4 regions of the Shewanella sp. GD04112 genome follow, and region 4 is predicted to be linked to each of the others. Evidence: predicted binding sites of a transcription regulator. Region 4 holds the regulator's gene; each other region holds the start of a gene.

What was found. Region 4 encodes LexA, which represses DNA repair genes until DNA is damaged. Its sites were predicted from a motif close to TACTGTATNNNNATACAGTA; they were not measured.
Region 1: a site for LexA is predicted at 1,968-1,987, ahead of umuD (translesion error-prone DNA polymerase V autoproteolytic subunit). Genes of this name have one in related genera too.
Region 2: a site for LexA is predicted at 2,168-2,187, ahead of umuD (translesion error-prone DNA polymerase V autoproteolytic subunit). Genes of this name have one in related genera too.
Region 3: a site for LexA is predicted at 1,958-1,977, ahead of recG (ATP-dependent DNA helicase RecG). Genes of this name have one in related genera too.

Annotation. Positions count from the first base shown of each region.
Region 1 is NZ_JAOEAL010000001.1:2,268,290-2,273,347, reverse strand. Features, by position in the region: gene N7386_RS10115 (helix-turn-helix transcriptional regulator) at 1-256, opposite strand, end outside; gene N7386_RS10110 (SLC13 family permease) at 336-1,724, shown strand; gene umuD (translesion error-prone DNA polymerase V autoproteolytic subunit) at 2,002-2,403, shown strand; gene umuC (translesion error-prone DNA polymerase V subunit UmuC) at 2,400-3,674, shown strand; gene N7386_RS10095 (TonB-dependent receptor) at 4,123-5,058, shown strand, end outside.
Region 2 is NZ_JAOEAL010000003.1:80,490-85,547, reverse strand. Features, by position in the region: gene istA (IS21 family transposase) at 1-38, opposite strand, end outside; gene umuC (translesion error-prone DNA polymerase V subunit UmuC) at 451-1,728, opposite strand; gene umuD (translesion error-prone DNA polymerase V autoproteolytic subunit) at 1,725-2,156, opposite strand; gene N7386_RS23130 (class I SAM-dependent DNA methyltransferase) at 2,530-4,851, shown strand; gene N7386_RS23125 (restriction endonuclease subunit S) at 4,851-5,058, shown strand, end outside.
Region 3 is NZ_JAOEAL010000001.1:375,189-380,246, reverse strand. Features, by position in the region: gene N7386_RS01820 (sensor domain-containing diguanylate cyclase) at 1-565, opposite strand, end outside; gene N7386_RS01815 (ABC transporter substrate-binding protein) at 576-1,601, opposite strand; gene recG (ATP-dependent DNA helicase RecG) at 1,994-4,069, shown strand; gene N7386_RS01805 (DUF3014 domain-containing protein) at 4,248-5,058, shown strand, end outside.
Region 4 is NZ_JAOEAL010000001.1:4,690,221-4,695,278, reverse strand. Features, by position in the region: gene coxB (cytochrome c oxidase subunit II) at 1-405, opposite strand, end outside; gene N7386_RS20600 (SulA-like leucine-rich domain-containing protein) at 813-1,325, opposite strand; gene lexA (transcriptional repressor LexA) at 1,322-1,942, opposite strand; gene plsB (glycerol-3-phosphate 1-O-acyltransferase PlsB) at 2,104-4,527, shown strand; gene mtr (tryptophan permease) at 4,527-5,058, shown strand, end outside.

The DNA.
Region 1 (5,058 bases), 2.4 Mb from region 4:
AGTTAATTTGATGCCGGCAACCACTGGGAAGCCACACGGCATGGGTCGATGGTACCACCCAAACCGCATTATCGCTCTGAACCCGTAAAATCCCTTTTGCCGCCCAAAGTAACTGCCCCCGAGGGTGAGAATGGGGTTCAACGCCCATTTCGGCCTCAAGATTGCGCGCATTACTCAATACGGGACGATTTGCATCTAACGTGAACGCAAATTGGCTGGGCGCCAACATTGTCGCTTTAGAAATAACATCTGACACATTACCACCTTAAAACGCCATATTAACTGGGCTATCTTAGGCCGCAATATCAATGCCCGCAATATTAAGGTGATCCCCTATGGGTAAGTTAAGTATTAAAAAATGGCTGGTCTTTAGCGCCATGCTCGTCGCAGTCTTGCTGGCCATATTTCCACTCCAGCAGCACCCATCACTTTTTTCCTACAGCGCATCGGTCGTACTCATCACCCTGTTATTTTGGAGCACCGGCTTTATTCCGCCCTTTATGGCGGGACTGATCTTTTTTGCCTTGGCCACCATTTTTAAACTGATCGACCCCAGTGCGTTGTTCTCGGGATTCGGTTCGACGGCGGTGTGGTTAATTATCTCTGGCTTTGTGATTGGCAGCGCCATTGCAGAATCGGGGTTGAGTCGCCGCCTCGCGGCCGTTATCGCCCCCGCGTTAACTATGAGTTATCCACGCATGATTGCGGGACTCGTCATCAGCGCGATGCTACTGGGATTTGTGATGCCATCCTCGGTTGGGCGCGCGGTAGTGATGCTGCCCATCGGTATGGCCTTGGCCGAGCAACTCGGATTTAGTCGAGGCAGCAATGGCCGGATAGGCATAGCAACCGCCCTAGCACTTGCCTGTAATATGCCAAGCCTTGCGGTGCTGCCCGCCAATATTCCCAATATGATTTTGGCAGGTGCGAGCGAAAACCTGTTTAACGTGCATTTTGGCTATGCTGAGTATCTGTTTCTGCACTTTCCGATTTTAGGTCTGCTCAAATCAGCCATTATCGTGGTGATCGTGGTGTATTTGTTTCCGGCCAAAATTGATAAAACCCAGATGGCGGCAGCGACGGATATCGAAGCGTATGATGTGACCAAGCAAGTTAAACTCGCTGTGTTACTCATCATCACCCTGCTATTTTGGATAACAGACTCATGGCATGGGATCAATCCGGCATGGGTGGGGCTAACGACCGCCATCATCCTCTTGCTGCCGAAATGGGGCATTATTGAGCCAAAACGTTTTAATCAATCAGTTGATTTTTCAACGGTTATCTTTGTTGCCGCCGCGCTAGGATTAGGCGTTTTAGTCAATCAATCTGGGCTAGGTAGCGCGCTCGGCCAAGCATTCAGCCAATACTTACCCTTGTCACAAGGCGCCTCTTTCCTCAACTTTATGTCCTTATCACTGATATCGACCTTAACCGGATTAGTGGCAACCGTGCCTGGTGTGCCTACGGTATTAACCCCAATGGCTGCCGACTTAGCGAATGCGACAGGTTTTTCTCTCCCCGCGGTATTGATGACCCAAGTGATCGGCTTTTCGACGGTGATTTTCCCCTATCAAGCGCCGCCGCTGATTTTGGCGATGCAATTATCTCAGGAGTCCCTCGCCCATCTGCTGAAAGTCACCTTACCCTTAGCGCTGATCACCTTACTAGTGCTGATGCCGCTGGACTACCTCTGGTGGCAGTTATTAGGCTGGATAAGCTAAGCCTTTGAGGTATAGAAAAATAACCCTAGTTTTATGAGCCAAACAAGACTCAAAATTGCGGCAAAGGAGTGCCGCAACCAACTTAGCGACAACCCCATGCGTTAACGTTAGTGAATTAGAAGGTTGTGACCTAAAGTCATTCCCCACGTCGTGCTTACTATTCCTTTGCATCTGATTGTGTGACCTCAACGTTTGCCTGTCGTCTTACTCAACACACTTTCGACAAGTCATCAAAATACGCTACACTGTTTTTATATACAGTATTTTGATTTTCATTATGCATATGCTCACACAAACACAGTATCCACTTTTTAGCTCCTCCGTTGCGGCTGGATTTCCTTCTCCTGCCCATGATTACATTGAGCATTCACTCGATCTCAATGAACTTTGTATTAAACACCCCACAGCAACATTTTTTGTGAAGGTACAGGGAGACTCAATGGTCGATGCGGGCATTTCGAGTGGCGACATATTAGTGGTGGACAGAGCATTACAGGCTACGCACGGTGATATTGTGGTCGCATCCGTCGATGGTGAGTTTACCGTTAAACAATTGCAGTTACGTCCAATAGTGCAATTAATACCCCGTAATCCGGCATTTAAAGCCATTAACATCCACCATGATTCCGAGCTAAACCTATTTGGTGTTGTCACCTGTGTGGTGAAGAAATTCAAATGACTGCTACGCTATTTGCCCTCGTCGATTGCAATAACTTCTACGCTTCCTGCGAACGCTTGTTTCGCCCCGATCTTCAAGGCAAACCCATTGTTGTGCTTTCCAATAACGATGGTTGCGTGGTTGCACGCTCAGCAGAGGCGAAACAATTAGGCGTCAAAATGGCCGTCCCCGTGTATGAGGTGATGGACATGATCCGCGCCCATAATATAGCGGTATTTTCCTCCAACTATGCACTTTATGCCGATATTTCAAATCGAGTGATGACCACTCTCGAGCACATGGTGCCAAGGGTAGAAGTCTACTCAATTGATGAGGCTTTTTTAGATTTGTCTCGGCTCGATAGATGCCAAGATATCACTCAGTTAGCCGCGGATATTCGCCAACGGATCCAACAATGGATTGGGATCAGTGTCTGTGTTGGCATAGGTCCGAGTAAAACCTTAGCCAAACTCGCCAATTATGCCGCTAAAAAATATCCCATGACTCAAGGTGTTGTCGATTTACGCACGACGGAACGCCAACGGCGATTAATGGCCTTGACGCCAATTGATGAGGTATGGGGGATTGGCCGAAAAATTGCGCAACGTTTAAAGCTTATGGGTATACATACCGCCCTACAGCTTGCCGATGCCCCACCTAAGCTCATCCGAGACAGCTTCTCGGTCACAGTCGAACGAACTGTGCATGAGCTAAACGGTATTGCCTGTGATGATATTCAACAACTTGTGGCGACAAAACAGCAAATCGTCAGTTCTCGCTCTTTTGGTGAACGCATTACCCAGTTCACGGCAATGCAGCAGGCCATCAATGATTACACCTGTCGAGCCTGCGAAAAACTGCGTGTTGAGGGTCAATTTGCACGTACCCTATCCGTATTTATTCGGACCAGTTATTTCACTGAACATCAACCCCAGTACAGTCAGGTGCTCACAGGCAATTTAACTTATCCCAGTGACGATACCCGCGATTTTATCGCATTAGCGCAGCGGCTCTTGTCTAGGCTTTGGCGTGAAGGATATGCCTATGCCAAGGCGGGCGTCATGCTGGGGGATTTTTATGCGCCAGGTGTGTTTCAACTAGGATTATTTGATGAAGTCAAACCACAGCCAAAAAGTAGAGCCTTAATGAACCTACTGGATAGCGTGAATCACAGCGGTAAAGCCAAGATCCAATTTGCAGGTCAAGGACTTAATGCAGATTGGAGCATGAAGCGTAACCAACTCTCCCCCCGCTACACCACACAGTGGGCACACATTCCGACAGTAAAATAAGCCATAGTATGCAAACACGCTATTTGCTTACCTGTTAAGGTTTGTTAAATCCCTAAAGCTGCGGCAATAATGCGCTATTTTTCAACAGTTAATAAGATACTTCCAATCCACCACTTTTATCCCACCTTGATTCAGCTCACAGAATCTAAAACTCAATCAAACTAAATACCTAGGATATAAATTGACATTGTAAAGACAATGTTTCGTTACATTGAGATACAACCACGCCATAGCGCATACCGTGCCGTCATTCTTTATTTCCCCTCGCACTTAATTAGCCTCCTCGCTTTTACAAACACAACATTTAGACAGCATACGAACAACAATTAAGCTGTTGATATTAAAGTTGTTAATGATAATTTTCCGACTATGGAGGGCAGTTGCAAATAAATATAAGCCGTGATGAAACCCTTCCTGATCGTCATGGCATTGTTAAGGGAATGAAAATATGACTACGCAAACAACCGTGGCACGTGCGGTTCGTTTTAGTTTACTCGCTTTGGTCTCCGCCTCGGTGACACCGCAAGTATTTGCCGCCGATGAAGCGGCCGTTATCGATGATAAAGTGGAGCGTATCGAAGTCACGGGTTCACGTATTAAACGTACCGATCTTGAAAATGCCTCCCCTATCGTGGTGGTGAGCGCAGCAGATATCGAAAAAGGCGGCTTTAACTCAGTGCAAGACGTGTTAGGTAACCTGTCGCAAAACTCCGGTGGGTCGATGACCCAGCAGGAAGTGCACGGCTTTACTCCAGCGGCATCGGCCGTCAACCTGCGTGGTGTGGGCGCTGGCCGCGTACTGACATTAATCAATGGCAAACGTGTGCCTAAATATCCGTTTGGTGCTGGTGGTACAGACAGCTTTGTCGATACCGCTAACATTCCGTTAGGGGCCATTGAACGCATCGAGATTTTAACCACGGGCGCCTCGGCAATTTACGGCTCAGATGCGATGGGCGGTGTAATTAACATCATCTTGAAAAAAGACGTTGAACAAAGCACCTTCAAATACCGTCACTCTGATACCTTCGATGGTGGTCTGCAAAATAACCAGTTCTCCTTTATGACGGGTGTCAGCAGTGATAAAGCGAACCTGACCTTCTTCGCCGAATATGAAGATCGCCAAGCGTTAAAAGCCTCGGATCGTCCTGAATGGGGGACCGATATTGTTCCGGGTAACTACTATTCCAGCTACAGCTCCTATGGCGCCAACCTTGTGGATAGCAATGGTAAATTACTCAAGACCTTAAGCGCCGCAGAATGTGATGCGCGCGGCTATGTGATGATGGCCAATGGTAAGTGTGGGTTCGATCGCTCCGCACAGCGCGACTTTTCGCCTGAGCAAAAACGCTATTCAACCATGATCAACCTCACCAAAGACTTA
Region 2 (5,058 bases), on a different contig from region 4:
TCTTTCAGTTTTCTCACAGTAATAGGCCTCGCAGACATGCACTTTCCTCAGATTAAATGAGCAGAAAGTGCGGGTTTAACGAAGCGAGGAGAAAAAGTCACGCAATAACATGCATGTCGATCAGGGTTTACCATAAAGAAGCAAAAGTGATCGGTTTGCGATGTTATTGAGCGATCGACATGAATGTTATTGGATGATCGGCATGAATGTTATTAGGCGATCGCCATGCATGGTAATACGCATTCTGCTGCATGTGCTTACCTTAACCACGTTTGGCAAATGGCTAGTTTGAAAGGCATAAATCCGGGTGGCCTTTTTATCCCGCTCACAGGCTGGGGGAACGTTGCTCCGGCATCACTACTCCAGTTTCCTGGTCCCGGTCTGTAATGACAATTTGATTATAAGTTTAAATAAGCATGGCTTCACAGCTGTATTTAACTTTGTACTGCTTTACTTCGCGACAGGTAGATCCTGCCAGTTGGTAGTGTATGCAGGCGACAGTAATTCACGCTTCATGCTCCAATCCTGTTTGGTACCTTGGCTGGCAAACCAAATGGTCTTGCCATGCTTGGCATTTAAGTTATCTATCAGCTGCATTAATTGCTGGTCTGATTCTTTTTTAATGAGCGGCTCATCAAAAAGCCCGGGTTGATATACGCCTGGGTCGTAAAAGTCTGACAGCATCACGCCGGCTTTGGCGTAGCGGTATCCATCCAGCCAAAGGCCATCTAATAACTGCATTGCCTTGGCAAGGAAAACCCGGGTGTCGCTGGTTGGGCTATCAAGTTCGACGCTTTTACTGGCGCTGTAAGGCGCGTCTTTATCGCTGAAGGGGCTGGTACGCAGAAACACGGTTAAGTACTTTGCTTCCTGCTGCTCCTGGCGTAGCTTTTTACAGGCACGGCTAATGTACTCGCTAATCGCTTCACGCATTTGTTGTTTGTCGGTGATTCGTTCGCCAAAAGCCCGGCTGCTGACAATCTGCTTTTTCGTCGGCGCCATTTCCTCCAGTGCTATGCAAGACTCGCCATTAAGCTCTCGCACGGTACGCTCTACCACTACCGAAAAATGTTGCCGGATAAACTTAGGGTCGGCATCGGCCAGCTGCAATGCGGTGTCGATGCCCATTTGTTGCAGCCGTTTGGTAAGCTTTCCGCCTATGCCCCAAACCTCACTAACCGGAAGTAAGGCTAGCAGCTTACGCTGTCGTTCTTTGCTGGTTAAGTCGACTACGCCACGGGTTTTAGGCCAGGTTTTCGCTGCATGGTTTGCCAGTTTTGCCAATGTCTTGGTTGGCGCTATGCCAACACATACAGTAATGCCGGTGCACTTTTGCACTATTTGCCTTACCGTTAAACCAAACTCCGTCAGGTTTTGGCTGAAATCTACTCCGGTCAAATCAAGAAAGGACTCGTCGATAGAATACACTTCAACCTGGGGCGCCATGCTTTCCAGTATGCTCATAACCCGCTGCGACATATCTGCATAAAGGGCGTAGTTAGATGAGAAGGCCACTACGCCCTGCTTTTGCATTAGCTCACGCACCTGAAATACCGGTACGCCCATTTTAATACCCAGCTTTTTCGCTTCTCGGGAGCGAGCTACCACACAGCCATCATTGTTAGACAGCACAACAACAGGTGTATCCGCCAAGTCCGGACGGAATAGCTTTTCGCAGCTGGCGTAAAAGTTATTGCAGTCAACCAAGGCGAATATGTGTTGGCTCATTTGCGTTTCATTTGCCGGATAACGTTAGTCACCACGCCAAAAATGCTTAGCTCTTCGCCATTACGTGGCCGTATTGGTTTGTAAGCTGGGTTACGAGGCAGTAAAGCAAGAGACGGGCGCGTGCAAAACTCTTTTACCGTAAACTCACCACCAACAGCGGCAACCACGATATCGCCATGCTCGGCATCAATAGAGCGGTCTACCACTAATACGTCGCCGTCATAAATGCCGGCCTCAATCATCGAGTCGCCCTCTACACGAACAAAGAAGGTCGCATTAGGGTGGCGGATACACAGTTCATTTAAATCGAGTGTGCGCTCGACATAGTCTTGCGCAGGTGAAGGAAACCCGGCTTTTACCGGGTCGCCATATAGCGGGATCTTACGTTTTGGCCAAACACTGGCATCACCAAGGTATACTGCTGACATACGAACCTCAAAACTGTATATAAACACAGTATATCATCCAGGTATAAATTGCCAATCACGACAGACCAAATTAAGAGTTTCCGTTAGGAACAATTTTTCTCACCAAACCTGCATAATCCGTAGACAGGTTTGTCATAACTAAACTGCAGTTATTGTGGAATCCTCAGCATGTGGTAAGTTGCCTAAGATGAGTGTTACTTTGTTACAGTCATTTGTTTAATATCTATTTTTAAATGTTAAATTGGCCATTTGACGTGGCGTCAACGCATGGTCTTCAAGTACTATTCTGGAAACGAATTAAAAACGCATGGCAGCGATAAAATTTTCAGGGCTGCCAAGGTATACAGAACAACTTTGGTTGGAAAATAATTTTATGTCTCAATCTTCAAACAACCTGGCTTCAGAATCCTGGGCTATTGCCGACTTACTCCGTGGTGATTTTCGGCAAAGCCAATATGGCCGCATTATTCTGCCGTTTTGTTTATTGCGCCGCTTAGAATGTGTACTTGCACCAACCAAAGATGCCGTGCTGGCTAAGTTTGAAGAAATACAGGCCATGAACCTGCCGGAGGAAGCGCAGGAGAAAATGCTGTTGCGTGCCACAGGCGGGCTGTCATTTTTCAACACCTCGAAAATGGATCTGTCCAAACTGGGTGAAACCGGCATTAAGGCCAACTTAGAAAACTACGTTAATGGCTTTTCTAAAGATGCCCGTGAGATTTTTGAGCACTTTAAATTTATGGAGTTTGTTGGCTTACTAAACGACGCCAACCTGCTTTACAAAGTGGTGCAGAAAATCCGCACCATCGATTTAAGCCCCAAAGCTATCTCGAACCACGATATGGGCCTGGTGTTTGAAGAGTTAATTCGCCGCTTTGCAGAAAGCTCTAACGATACCGCCGGTGAGCACTTCACCCCACGGGATATTGTGCGCCTCACCACGTCCTTAGTGTTTATGGAAGACGATGAAGCCCTGACTAAACCAGGCATTATCCGCACCATTTATGACCCAACAGCGGGCACAGGCGGCTTTTTGTCGGCAGGTATGGAATACGTGCATGAACTTAACCCGCAAGCGGTTATGCGTGCCTACGGGCAAGAGCTCAACCCTGAAAGTTACGCCATCTGTAAAGCCGATATGCTGATTAAAGGCCAGGAAGTCAGCAATATTAAGTTGGGCAATACGCTGTCAAACGATCACCTGTACGCCGACAAGTTTGACTATATGCTTTCTAACCCGCCTTTTGGCGTGGACTGGAAAAAGATAGAAACCGCCATTCAAGACGAACATAAGCTTAAAGGCTTTGATGGCCGCTTTGGCGCAGGGTTACCGCGTGTATCTGACGGCTCGTTGCTGTTTTTAATGCACCTGCTAAGCAAGCTGCGTGATGCAGCCGAAGGCGGTGGCCGTATTGGTATTATCCTCAACGGCTCGCCACTGTTTACCGGTGGCGCGGGTAGCGGCGAGAGTGAAATTCGCCGTTACATTTTAGAGGCCGATTTATTAGAGGCCATCGTCGCACTGCCGACCGATATGTTCTACAACACCGGCATATCAACTTACGTGTGGGTGCTATCGAATAAAAAAGCCAGTGAACGCAAGGGCAAGGTGCAGCTGATTAACGGCACGGATTTATGCAGCAAAATGCGTAAATCTTTAGGCTCTAAACGTAACTGGATGGATGAAGAAGATATTGCCACCATAACCCGCGCCTTTGGTGATTTTGACGCGGTAGATGCCTACAGTTTAGATAAAGCTGCCGATGTTAAAAGCAACCGTGGCCGTCAAGCGACATCACCTAAAGCCGATGTGCCCAAAACCTTCGCCAGCAAAATATTTGCCACGCACGAATTTGGCTACCGCCGTATTACCATTGAGCGGCCCTTGCGCTTATCCGCCCAATTTACCACTGACGCCATCGCCTCCCTGCGGTTTGCCAACGGCCCACTAAAGCCCGTGATGGAATGGATTTACCAACATATTGGCGATGAATGGACAGACGCCACCTATGGCCAGCTTGCCAGCCATGAAGACGCTATTCGCAGCAAAATTAAAAAAGATTTTGCCGAGTTAAAAGAAAAACTGATTAAAGACGTGCTCAGTGCAGACATTTGGCTGGCACAAAAAAAACTGCTGGAAAAAGCGCAAACGCTGCACGCTTTTTTCACCACAGACAGTGGCGATGGCCAGCATGACGACTTTAACGAGTTTGATAAAACCCTGACCCAAGCGCAAAAAACAACCGGCATAAAGCTGGATGCCAAAGAGCGAAAACAATTGCTCGATGCCATTACCTGGAAAAACCCAGACGCCGAACCCATCGTGAAAAAAGTACTGAAGGACAAAGCTAACCCGCAGTACGGCAAGTTCAGCTACAAAGGCAAAGTAGTTGAGTTTGAAACCGATGGCGACCTGCGCGACAACGAGAACGTACCGCTTAACCCCAGCCTAAGCGTGAATGAGATTAACGAAGCTTACTTTCAAAAAGAAGTAGCACCTCATGTGCCTGATGCCTGGATAAACCCGGATAAGCGCGATGCTAAAGATGGCGAAATCGGTATTGTGGGCTATGAAATTCCGTTTAACCGGCATTTTTATGTGTACCAGCCGCCACGCCAATTAAAAGAGATTGATGCGGATTTGGATAAGGTAACCGCGGATATTCTGGCACTGTTGCAAGAGGTGCATTCGTAATGGGCAGATATCAGGCGTATCCTGAATATAAGGATTCTGGCGTGAAATGGGTCGGTGAGATCCCCAAAGACTGGGAAGTAAAACCTCTATTCTCAGTCGCTTCTACCAACAGTTCAAAAAACGCAGATGGTGTAGAGACAAATGTATTGTCGTTGAGCTATGGCCGCATAATTAAACGAGATGTTGAAGACAATTTTGGACTACTCC
Region 3 (5,058 bases), 4.3 Mb from region 4:
GCAGGGAGTGCAGGTTAATTTGATTGGCGAACCGCTCCAGCGCCGAGAGGCGATTGGTGACTAACAAGCGAACCAAAGAGAGAATCAAGTAAATCATCAGCAGCGTTTTCAGCCCGTTGCCTAATACTATGATGATCAATTGCTGCCACAACTCGTAATAGAGTGTGTCCGTATCTAAACCGACCGTCAGCATGCCAATCTGCTGCTCTTGATAGTTAATGGGATAGTGAAACAGGGTTTGCCGACGATTATCTAAATGAATCGACTTACCCAATTGCATGGCAACGCCGTCGATACTCTCTAGATTAACGCTCGCCACCATGGGCATCATCCCAAGGCCAGACAACAAATCCGATAACAAACTATGGTCAACATCCCACAGCGACTTAGCCACACTGGGTAAGATGGATTCGGAGTATTCACGAATATCCGCCGTGGTTTTATCTATGCTCTCTTGATAGTTCCATATCAACTGTACCAACATAGTCAGGACAGCAAAAAACGAACTCACCCCAATAATAGTGAGCGTCATTCTGTGACTGATGGAATGATTACGATGCTTCATGGATACCTATTTATGATTGTGGCAACTTATCCAAAATCTGTGTCTTAAAAATTCCCGCCCAATCCCTAGCGACTAACAGCCGATAAAACTCCGAATCCGGATTAAGGACACTAAAAAGTTGTATGTCCGCATAGGGATAATATTGCGAAGTTGCTTGATAATGCTTCAGCTGCACTAATCCCAAAGCGCCCGCTAAAAAGTGCCCGCCGCCCAAAGTGGTGACCTGCTGTGATTGGCGAAGCTGTAAAATCTCTGCGGAGGTATTCACTGAACTCACCAATACATCACGCCCAGGCTGAAGTCCTTTTTCCCGCAAGGCTTTTAACACTCCCAAGGCCATATTATCGCTGGCCGTCCAAATCAGATTTAAATCGGGATAGCGGGAAAGCAAAGTTAAGGTTTGCCCATAGGCAATATCTTGACTCCACTGGCCATAGACGGTTTGAGTCACAGTGGCATTGTGCTGCATAAAAAAGTAGTCATTGGCGCCTTGGGTGCGCAGCACTGAGGCAGGCGTCGACTTATCGCCCGAAATTAATAAAACCTTCGCGTTTTCATCCTTTAAACCACTTAATAGGATTTTGGCCGTTTCGGCGCCAATCGCGTAATTATCGGGAATAATGGCTGGTAATAAATAGGTTTGCCAATGTGGATCCGCTAATAAGGTTTCTCGCTCGGCCACTGAAATATCATTCAATATCAGCTGCACATATATGGGATAGTGGTAGAGCAACTGCAACATTTTTATTGCTGACTGCTTCTCATTTACCAAAATAATATGGCTAGGGATGGATGAGGTAGAGCTTAATAATACCTCTAATTGGTTAATCATTTTAAAATGATTACGGTCTGAATGGGTTATTTGTAAATTAATATCGAGTTGAGTGGCAGCCACTTGCATTAATTTATCGACATCACCCCAAAAGCTATCCGTTGCGGCGCCAGGGTTAAAAAAAGCCACTTCTAATTTGGCCCATGCAGGCGATATGGAACACAGCAGGCCTATAAATAAACAACTCAAATACCATAGACGCAAAAGCGAGTTCTCCTCGACGGTGTTTCCCCAAATGTGTTCCGTCACTGGAGGTCACTTTATTATTTCGATTCACAACCTTGTTACCGCATAATTACCAAAGCATGTCGCTGGTAACCAATTATTTGATTAAACCACAAAATAATAAAAAGTGAACTTGGTAACTAAGAATATTTATTTTTGCCTAAGTTCAGCGCAAACAATTATAGGATATTCATTTTAATTTTAATAAGATAACTTAAATGTTAACGGCTAAGTTCATTCTTTTGGTGTAACGCCTCCCCGCCAGTTAACCCATCGCCATTTATCCTTTCGCCAGCGTCAAGCCCAAGATTGCCTTACGCTTATACTCTGTTAGTATATGTATAAATTCACAGTGATTGAGCGCTAACGACTTGCAGCAATTGGATCTTGTTCCGATCACCGACCTCAAAGGCGTCGCCAAAAGGGTGGCGGAAAAACTCGCCAAGCTCGGCATCACAACAGTACAAGATCTGCTGTTTCACTTACCCCTGCGCTACGAAGACCGCACTCAGATTTACCCTATTGCCGCCTTAATGCCGGGAAATTACGGCACCATTGAAGCCGAAATCCAGTCGACGCAAATCATTCAAGGCCGCAAACGCATGCTGGTGTGCAATGTGCGGGATAATACCGGCAGCATGAGCCTGCGCTTCTTTAACTTTTCGATGGCGCAACGCAATGCGATGCAAAATGGTTTAATGATCCGCGCCTACGGTGAAATTCGCCGTGGTAATCATCAGGCAGAAATCGTCCATCCCGAGTACAAAATTGTGTATCCCGGTGAAGACATTCACTTAAGCGATACCCTTACGCCGATTTATCCCACGACGGAAGGACTCAAGCAGGCGAGTTGGATCAAGCTCACCGAGCAAGCCCTCGAATTATTAGAAGACGGCGGTTTGACCGAGTTATTACCCACCAATTTGCAGCCCAACAGCATGAGCTTAAAACAAGCGCTGCAAACCCTGCATCGCCCCCACGCTGGAATATCACAATTTGACTTAGAGCTCGGCCAGCATCCGGCGCAGCAACGGCTGGTGCAAGAAGAACTGCTCGCCCATAACCTCAGCATGCTCCGACTCAGGCAGCGCAGCAATCTCGACGCCGCCGTGACCATGCACACCAGCGGCCAACTATTGAATCCCTTTCTCGCCTCATTGCCCTTTAAACCGACGGGCGCACAGCAACGGGTCGTCGCCGAGATAGGTAAAGATTTAGAGCAACCGCATCCCATGATGCGCTTAGTTCAAGGTGATGTGGGTTCGGGTAAAACCTTAGTCGCCGCCCTAGCCGCCCTGCAGGCCATCGAAAATGGCTACCAAGTGGCGATGATGGCGCCTACCGAATTACTCGCCGAGCAGCATGCGGCAAACTTTGCCGCCTGGTTTGAGCCTCTGGGATTAAAAGTGGGTTGGCTAGCGGGCAAGCTTAAAGGCAAGGCGCGGGCGCAATCCTTAGCCGATATTGAATCGGGCTCGGCGCAAATGGTGATAGGGACCCATGCCATCTTCCAGCAACAGGTAACCTTTAACAAACTCGCCTTGATCATCATTGACGAGCAGCACAGGTTCGGGGTTCACCAACGGATGGGGCTCAGGGAAAAAGGCATTAACCAAGGCTTTCATCCCCACCAGCTGATTATGACGGCCACGCCTATTCCGCGCACCTTAGCCATGACAGCCTACGCCGATTTGGACACCTCGATTATCGATGAGTTGCCGCCTGGCCGCACGCCCGTGACCACAGTCGCCATTCCCGATTCGCGTCGCAATGAAGTGCTCGAGCGCGTCCGCAACAGCGTCGTCACGGATAAACGCCAAGCCTATTGGGTCTGTACTCTGATTGAAGAATCCGAAGTTCTCGAGTGCCAAGCGGCGGAAGATACCGCCGAAGAGTTGCGCCAAGCGCTGCCGGAACTCAGCATAGGTTTAGTCCACGGCCGGATGAAAAGCGCTGAAAAGCAAAAAATTATGGCCGACTTCAAGACGGGAACTATCCATTTATTGGTTGCAACTACAGTGATTGAAGTCGGCGTCGACGTCCCCAACTCTAGCTTGATGATTATCGAAAACCCAGAGCGACTGGGTCTTGCACAGTTACACCAGCTGCGAGGTCGCGTAGGGCGCGGTGCCGTGGCAAGCCATTGTGTGTTACTCTACAAGGCGCCATTGAGCCAAACCGCGAGCCAGCGGTTAAATGTGCTCAGGCAAAGTAATGATGGTTTTGTGATTGCACAGAAAGACTTAGAGATCCGTGGGCCGGGCGAAGTACTGGGCACGAAGCAAACGGGACTGGCCGAGCTAAAAATCGCCGACCTTGTCCGCGATCAGGCGCTTATCCCACATATCCAAAAACTGGCGAGCCATGTGATGTCACAGGCGCCAGAGTCGGTCGATGCCATTATTCATCGTTGGCTTGGACACAGGCAGCAATACGTTCAGGCCTAAACCTTAAGCTAACCCCTTCAAGGTAAAATAAATTCAGCCTGTTCAGCTCACTGCTATGGACAAGCGCGTGGAAACTTGCACAATGAACCTGCCATCGACAACTCGTTGGCACTTGCACTTTAAATGTTAGCTGCATGTATTCACCCCGTTACCTTGACACTTAAGCGAAGGATGTAAAATGCAAGTTAATCAAGATGATAGAATTACACCTCAAGAAACCTCCTCAAGCAGTAATCGCTTTGCTTTGATTGCGATTGTGCTCGTCATCCTGCTCTCTGCGGGAGGTTATTATTACTACACCAAAGATGACTCACCCAAGCTCATCCCCAATGCGCCGATAGTGCTGCCTGAGCCGCCTTCATCTGAACCTATGACGCTCGAAACGGGCACTGAGCCAGAAACCGCGCCGGTGGAAAATGAAACCCCTGCGACGACCACGACGGAAACCGAAACCGTCGTCACGCCAACCGAGCCTGCGATTCCAGAAGAAGTCGTCCCCAGCCTGCCTGAGAGCGATGCCTTTGTGCATCAAAAAGCGCTGGCGATCATCAATAACAACGTGGTCGGCTCCTCCTTAGTGAACCAAGATTTGGCCCGTCAGTTTGTGGTGTTCGTGGACAACTTGGCCCAAGGCGATCTCGCCCGCAAAGTTAGCCCAGTCAAAGGCCCAGAAAAGCTGTTCACTGTGTCTGAAATCACGAGCAAAGTGTATTTAAATCCAGAGAGTTACCACAGATATGACGCCTATGCGACTGTGATTGCCAGCATGGATGAGCAAACCTTAATGCACACCTACAAACAGCTCACGCCGCTGTTTGACGAGGCCTTTGCCGAGTTGGGTTACAGCAACGCGAAATTCAATGACAGAATGCTGCAAGCCATTAAGATCATGCTCGCTGCTCCTATCATCGAAGAGCCTATTGAGCTGAGCTCAATCAGCGTGAACTACCGCTTTGTGGATCCTAATTTAGAAGCCTTACCGAGCGCGC
Region 4 (5,058 bases):
TTGATCGAAGTAGCTATAATGCCATTTCCATTGAGAACCTGTGACTTTTACCGTGAGATCGGCATTACTGGGATCTTCCATGGCAATCAGAGTTTTCGTGGCGGGAATCGCCATTAAGATCAGAATGACAAAAGGAATAATCGTCCACGCGATTTCGACTTTTGTGCTCTCATGGAAGTGAGACGCGACCGCGCCCTTGGATTTTCTGTGGTTGATCATGGCATAAATCATCACGCCAAAAACCACTAGGCCTATCGCGCAGCAGATATACAGAATCGTCATGTGTAAGTGATAAACCTTGCCACTGATTTCTGTTACGCCGGGGGTCATGTTGAACCGCATGTCCGCTGCGGCCAACGGTGGGGCGAATAGCACCACGAGTAAACAATACAACCATTGCTTCACAAGACTTCTCCTCTGCTAATTGCGAATAGCAACTACAAAGAAGAGCAACACAGTAAGTCTCAACTCTATGCAAACTCTTCAGTTCCCAAAAAAGCTTCTCTGACTTCAACGTGCGTTGGCGGATTACTTTTGATTAAGTATTGTTACTGCTGGTATTAGCCACACTGGCACATACTGCTGAATAAACCCATTATTCTCGATTTTTGTGGGCAAGAGATATTCGATAAATCGTCGATATTTTTTGCCTAAATGGGCGATATATTATGCTCGCCTGAATCAAACATACTTGCTGTTTAAAAATTGATCAAGATCACTTCTTTTTCTAATTGTCTGAAAAATTGCCAAAAAAAAAGCCCCACATTCACAGGTGAGGCGGCTTTCAAGGCTAAATACGCAGTGCAAAAATTTTAATGAACAGAGCTAAAAAAACTACCTTGGGCAAAGTGAGCAGGTTGCTTGAGTGTCGCGTCCGTAGGTGAGTGATTTACGACACCTTCTAGCACGATTCCCATGGCGCGGGCGCTCTTGGCCACAATTTGCAAACGACGATTGTCGCGGGCATCGAGTGAGTGGATCCAAGTAATTACTGCGCTGGAAGTGCCGCTAGTTAAGGCTTTTTCCATGGCCCACAGGGTTTCCACTTCATCTTTCGCATGGACTAAGAGTATGCGATCCATACGCACGCCGGCGCTGGCCAGTAACTGCTTGTAGCCAATACTGGGTGGGTTGATGAGCACGACCCAGCGGCCTTGTTGGCTCAATTGTGCCAATTGTTTGCTAAGTTGCATTAGCTCTTGGCGCCCTTGGCTCTCGGTGGGCATAGTGATGATAGGCGTATGCTGCCAGTCTGTATCGGTTTCGCGTACCGCATCGAGCCATAAACCGGGGTGACGCGGGGCATTACCTAGTAGTTTGTTCATAGCCAATCTCCATTGCGGATCACCCCTACGGCGAGCCCTTCAATTGTTAGACTTTGGAAACTTAAATCGACTTTAATCGGGGAGTAATCTTCATTTTCAGCATGTAGATAAACGAGATTCCCTTTCTTTTCAAAGCGTTTAACTGTTACATCATCGTCAACGCGAGCAACAACTACTTGGCCATTGCGCGCTTGCTGTACCTTATGAACGGCGAGCAGATCCCCTTCGAGGATACCGATGTTCTTCATACTGTCGCCTCTGACGCGCAGCAAGAAATCGGCGGCTGGGTGGAACATGCTGGGGTCGACTTGATAATACTGTTCGACATGCTCTTGGGCGAGGATAGGTTCGCCCGCAGCCACTTGACCAATCAGTGGTAAGCCAGATTCGCTGTTATCTTCTTCCTCAACTGGGAGGCGGATCCCGCGGGAAGTGCCAGGCATGATCTCGATGCAGCCTTTTTTCGCCAATGCCTTAAGGTGTTCCTCGGCGGCATTTGCACTTTTAAAACCCAAACGGGTGGCGATTTCGGCCCGGGTGGGTGGCATGCCAGTCTCGGCAATATTACGTTTAATCAGCTCTAAAATTTCGGCTTGGCGTGGCGTCAACGGTCTCATGTTCTTTCCTGTTTTTCTATACAGTTACTGTTAGTATATACAGTATTATTCGTAGTGCAAGTATTAACCACTTTTTAACGCGATTGGAGAGTATTAGCGAATATTCCCTAGAATCTGGTATTCTATGGGGCTAATGAACGTACTTACATTGCATAAGAATAATGCCTAAACAAGACTCTCTTTGGTTGAAATCATTACGCTGGATCCAAAAACACTTAGTGCACACTATTGTTGTGCCGCAGGATCCCTTTGCCGATCTGAATCTGGACGCTTCCAGACCGCTTGCTTATGTAATGAAAACAGAATCCCTGAGTGATATTGCTGCGTTAAGCGAAATCACCACTAAGCTGGGTTTGCCAAGCCCCTATGAGCCGCTCGTGGTAAATGGCGTTGTCGCGCCCCGCGTCGTTTGCCTCGAAGGCCGTAAGCCTTTGTTTGGCGAGCGTGCCAGTAATGAGCCATTCCTCGAATGTTTTATGCGCCTGTTGGCCGTCCATAAGGAAAAGCCAGAGTTAGATATTCAGCTGGTGCCTGTGAGTCTGTATTGGGGCCGTACTCCGGGTAAAGAAGACGACACCATGAAGGCGGCTGTTCTTGAGCGCGAGAATCCAACTTGGTTACGTAAGTGCTTGATGATCTTATTTTTGGGTCGTCATAACTTTGTGCAGTTTTCTAATGCGGTATCGCTGCGTTACATGGCCGACGAACACGGCACCGATATGGGGATTGCCCATAAACTGGCGCGGGTGGCTAGGGTGCATTTCCGCCGCCAACGCAAAGTGATGACAGGGCCTGTGTTGCCGAATCGTCAGGCAATGTTCCACTCCCTGCTGAAATCCGAATCCTTACGCAAGGCTATTCAGGAAGAAGCGGCGAGTAAGAAGATTTCCGAAACCCAAGCCCGTGAAACAGCAATTGAATATCTTGATGAAATTGCAGCGAATTATTCCGACAGCCTAGTGCGTATTGCTGAGCGTTTCTTAACTTGGTTATGGAACAAGCTCTACAGCGGTATCAATATCAAAGGTGCCGAGCAAATCCGTCAGCTGCACCATGATGGTCACGAGATTGTTTATGTACCTTGCCATCGCAGCCATATGGATTACCTGCTGTTATCCTACATTCTGTATTACCAAGGCATGGTGCCACCGCATATTGCGGCGGGGATTAACCTAAACTTCTGGCCTGCGGGACCGCTGTTCCGCCGTGGTGGCGCTTTCTTTATTCGCCGTAGTTTTAACGGCAATAAACTTTATACTGCCGTGTTCCGTGAATACCTCGATCAGCTGTTTGCTAAGGGATATTCGGTTGAGTATTTCTCTGAGGGTGGCCGTTCTCGCACCGGTCGTCTATTGGCGCCGAAAACTGGCATGATCGCCATGACGATCAACAGTGTGCTGCGTGGTATCGAACGCCCTGTCACCTTAGTGCCTGTGTATTTAGGCTACGATCACGTGATGGAAGTGGCGACTTATCATAAAGAGTTGAGCGGTAAGAAAAAACAGAAAGAATCTGTATGGCAAGTTTTTGGTGCTATTCGTAAATTAGGTAATTTTGGCCAAGGTTATGTCAACTTTGGTGAGCCGATTACACTGCAAAACTTCTTGAATGAAACCGCGCCTAACTGGCGCGCTGAAGTGGCCGACGATCCCGAACAAAAACCGACTTGGTTAACCCCTGCGGTGAACGTGTTAGCGAATCGTGTGATGACCCGTATTAACGATGCTGCCGCCGCCAGTTCTATCACCTTGACGAGCTTAGTGCTATTGGCGTCGGAGCAAAATGCCCTAGAGCGTTGTTTGCTCGAGCGTCAGTTAGATTTGTACCTGACGCTGCTTAAGCGTGTGCCTTACACTTCGTTTACGTCGGTGGCCGAAGGTGATGGCAAGCACTTAGTGCAACAAGGTTTAGAGCTGAATAAGTTCTCCATCAATGCCGATCCTCTGGGTGAGATAGTATCTATTGACGCGAATCAAGCGATTTCAATGACTTACTATCGTAACAATATCATCCACTTATTTATTATTCCGTCGTTGATTGCTAGCTGCTTAACCAACAATAAGCAGATTTCAAGAGCCTATATCCTAGGGATTGTGAGTGACTTCTATCCGCTACTGAAGGCGGAGTTATTCATGGGTATCAAGGACCTCCCAAGTTATGTGAATCAAGTGCTGGATCTGTTTATTGAGCAGGGTCTAGTGCAGGAAAGCGATACGCTGTCGGTGGTGACCGAGCACACCAGCCAAATGTTGTTGCTGGCCGGAAGCGTTAGCGAAACCTTGCAACGCTATGCGATTATCTTCAATCTGCTGGCCCACAGACCTAAGATGGAGCGTTCGGAGCTGGAGTCTGAAAGCCATCTGCTTGCCCAACGTTTAGGGGCGCTGCATGGAGTTACCGCGCCAGAATTCTACGACAAGAAACTCTATAACACCTTGAGTGTTAAGCTTAAAGAGTTGGGTTATTTCTCCGAGAAGGAAGATAAATCCGACGTTGAACGCATTCGCGATCAAGCCAATAGCTTACTCAGAGCCTCAGTGAGACAAACCATAGTTGCGAGCGTGACCGCGGAGCATATCGTTTAATGGCTAACCATATGAATGCGGCGAAGAATAAGCCAGTGGGCAAGTCCTTGCTCGGTGGTGCCATGATTATTGCCGGCACCACAGTCGGGGCGGGGATGTTTTCTTTACCCGTTGTGGGCGCTGGCATGTGGTTTGGCTACTCGGTACTGATGTTACTCGGTATTTGGTTCTGCATGTTGATGTCGGGATTGTTACTGCTCGAAACCAACCTGCATTTCGAACCGGGAGCGAGTTTCGATACCCTGACCAAGGAAACCCTAGGCCAGTTTTGGCGGATCGTGAATGGGGTATCGATTGCCTTCGTGCTTTACATCTTAACCTACGCCTACATCAGTGGCGGCGGCTCGATTGTTAACCATAGCCTACAGGGTATGGGGATAGAGTTACCCCAGAGTGTTGCTGGATTAGTATTTGCGGTTGTGCTCGCCTGTATCGTGTTGATCAGCACCAAGGCTGTCGATCGCATTACGACCATAATGCTCGGCGGTATGATTATCACTTTCTTCCTCGCGATTGGTAATTTACTGATCG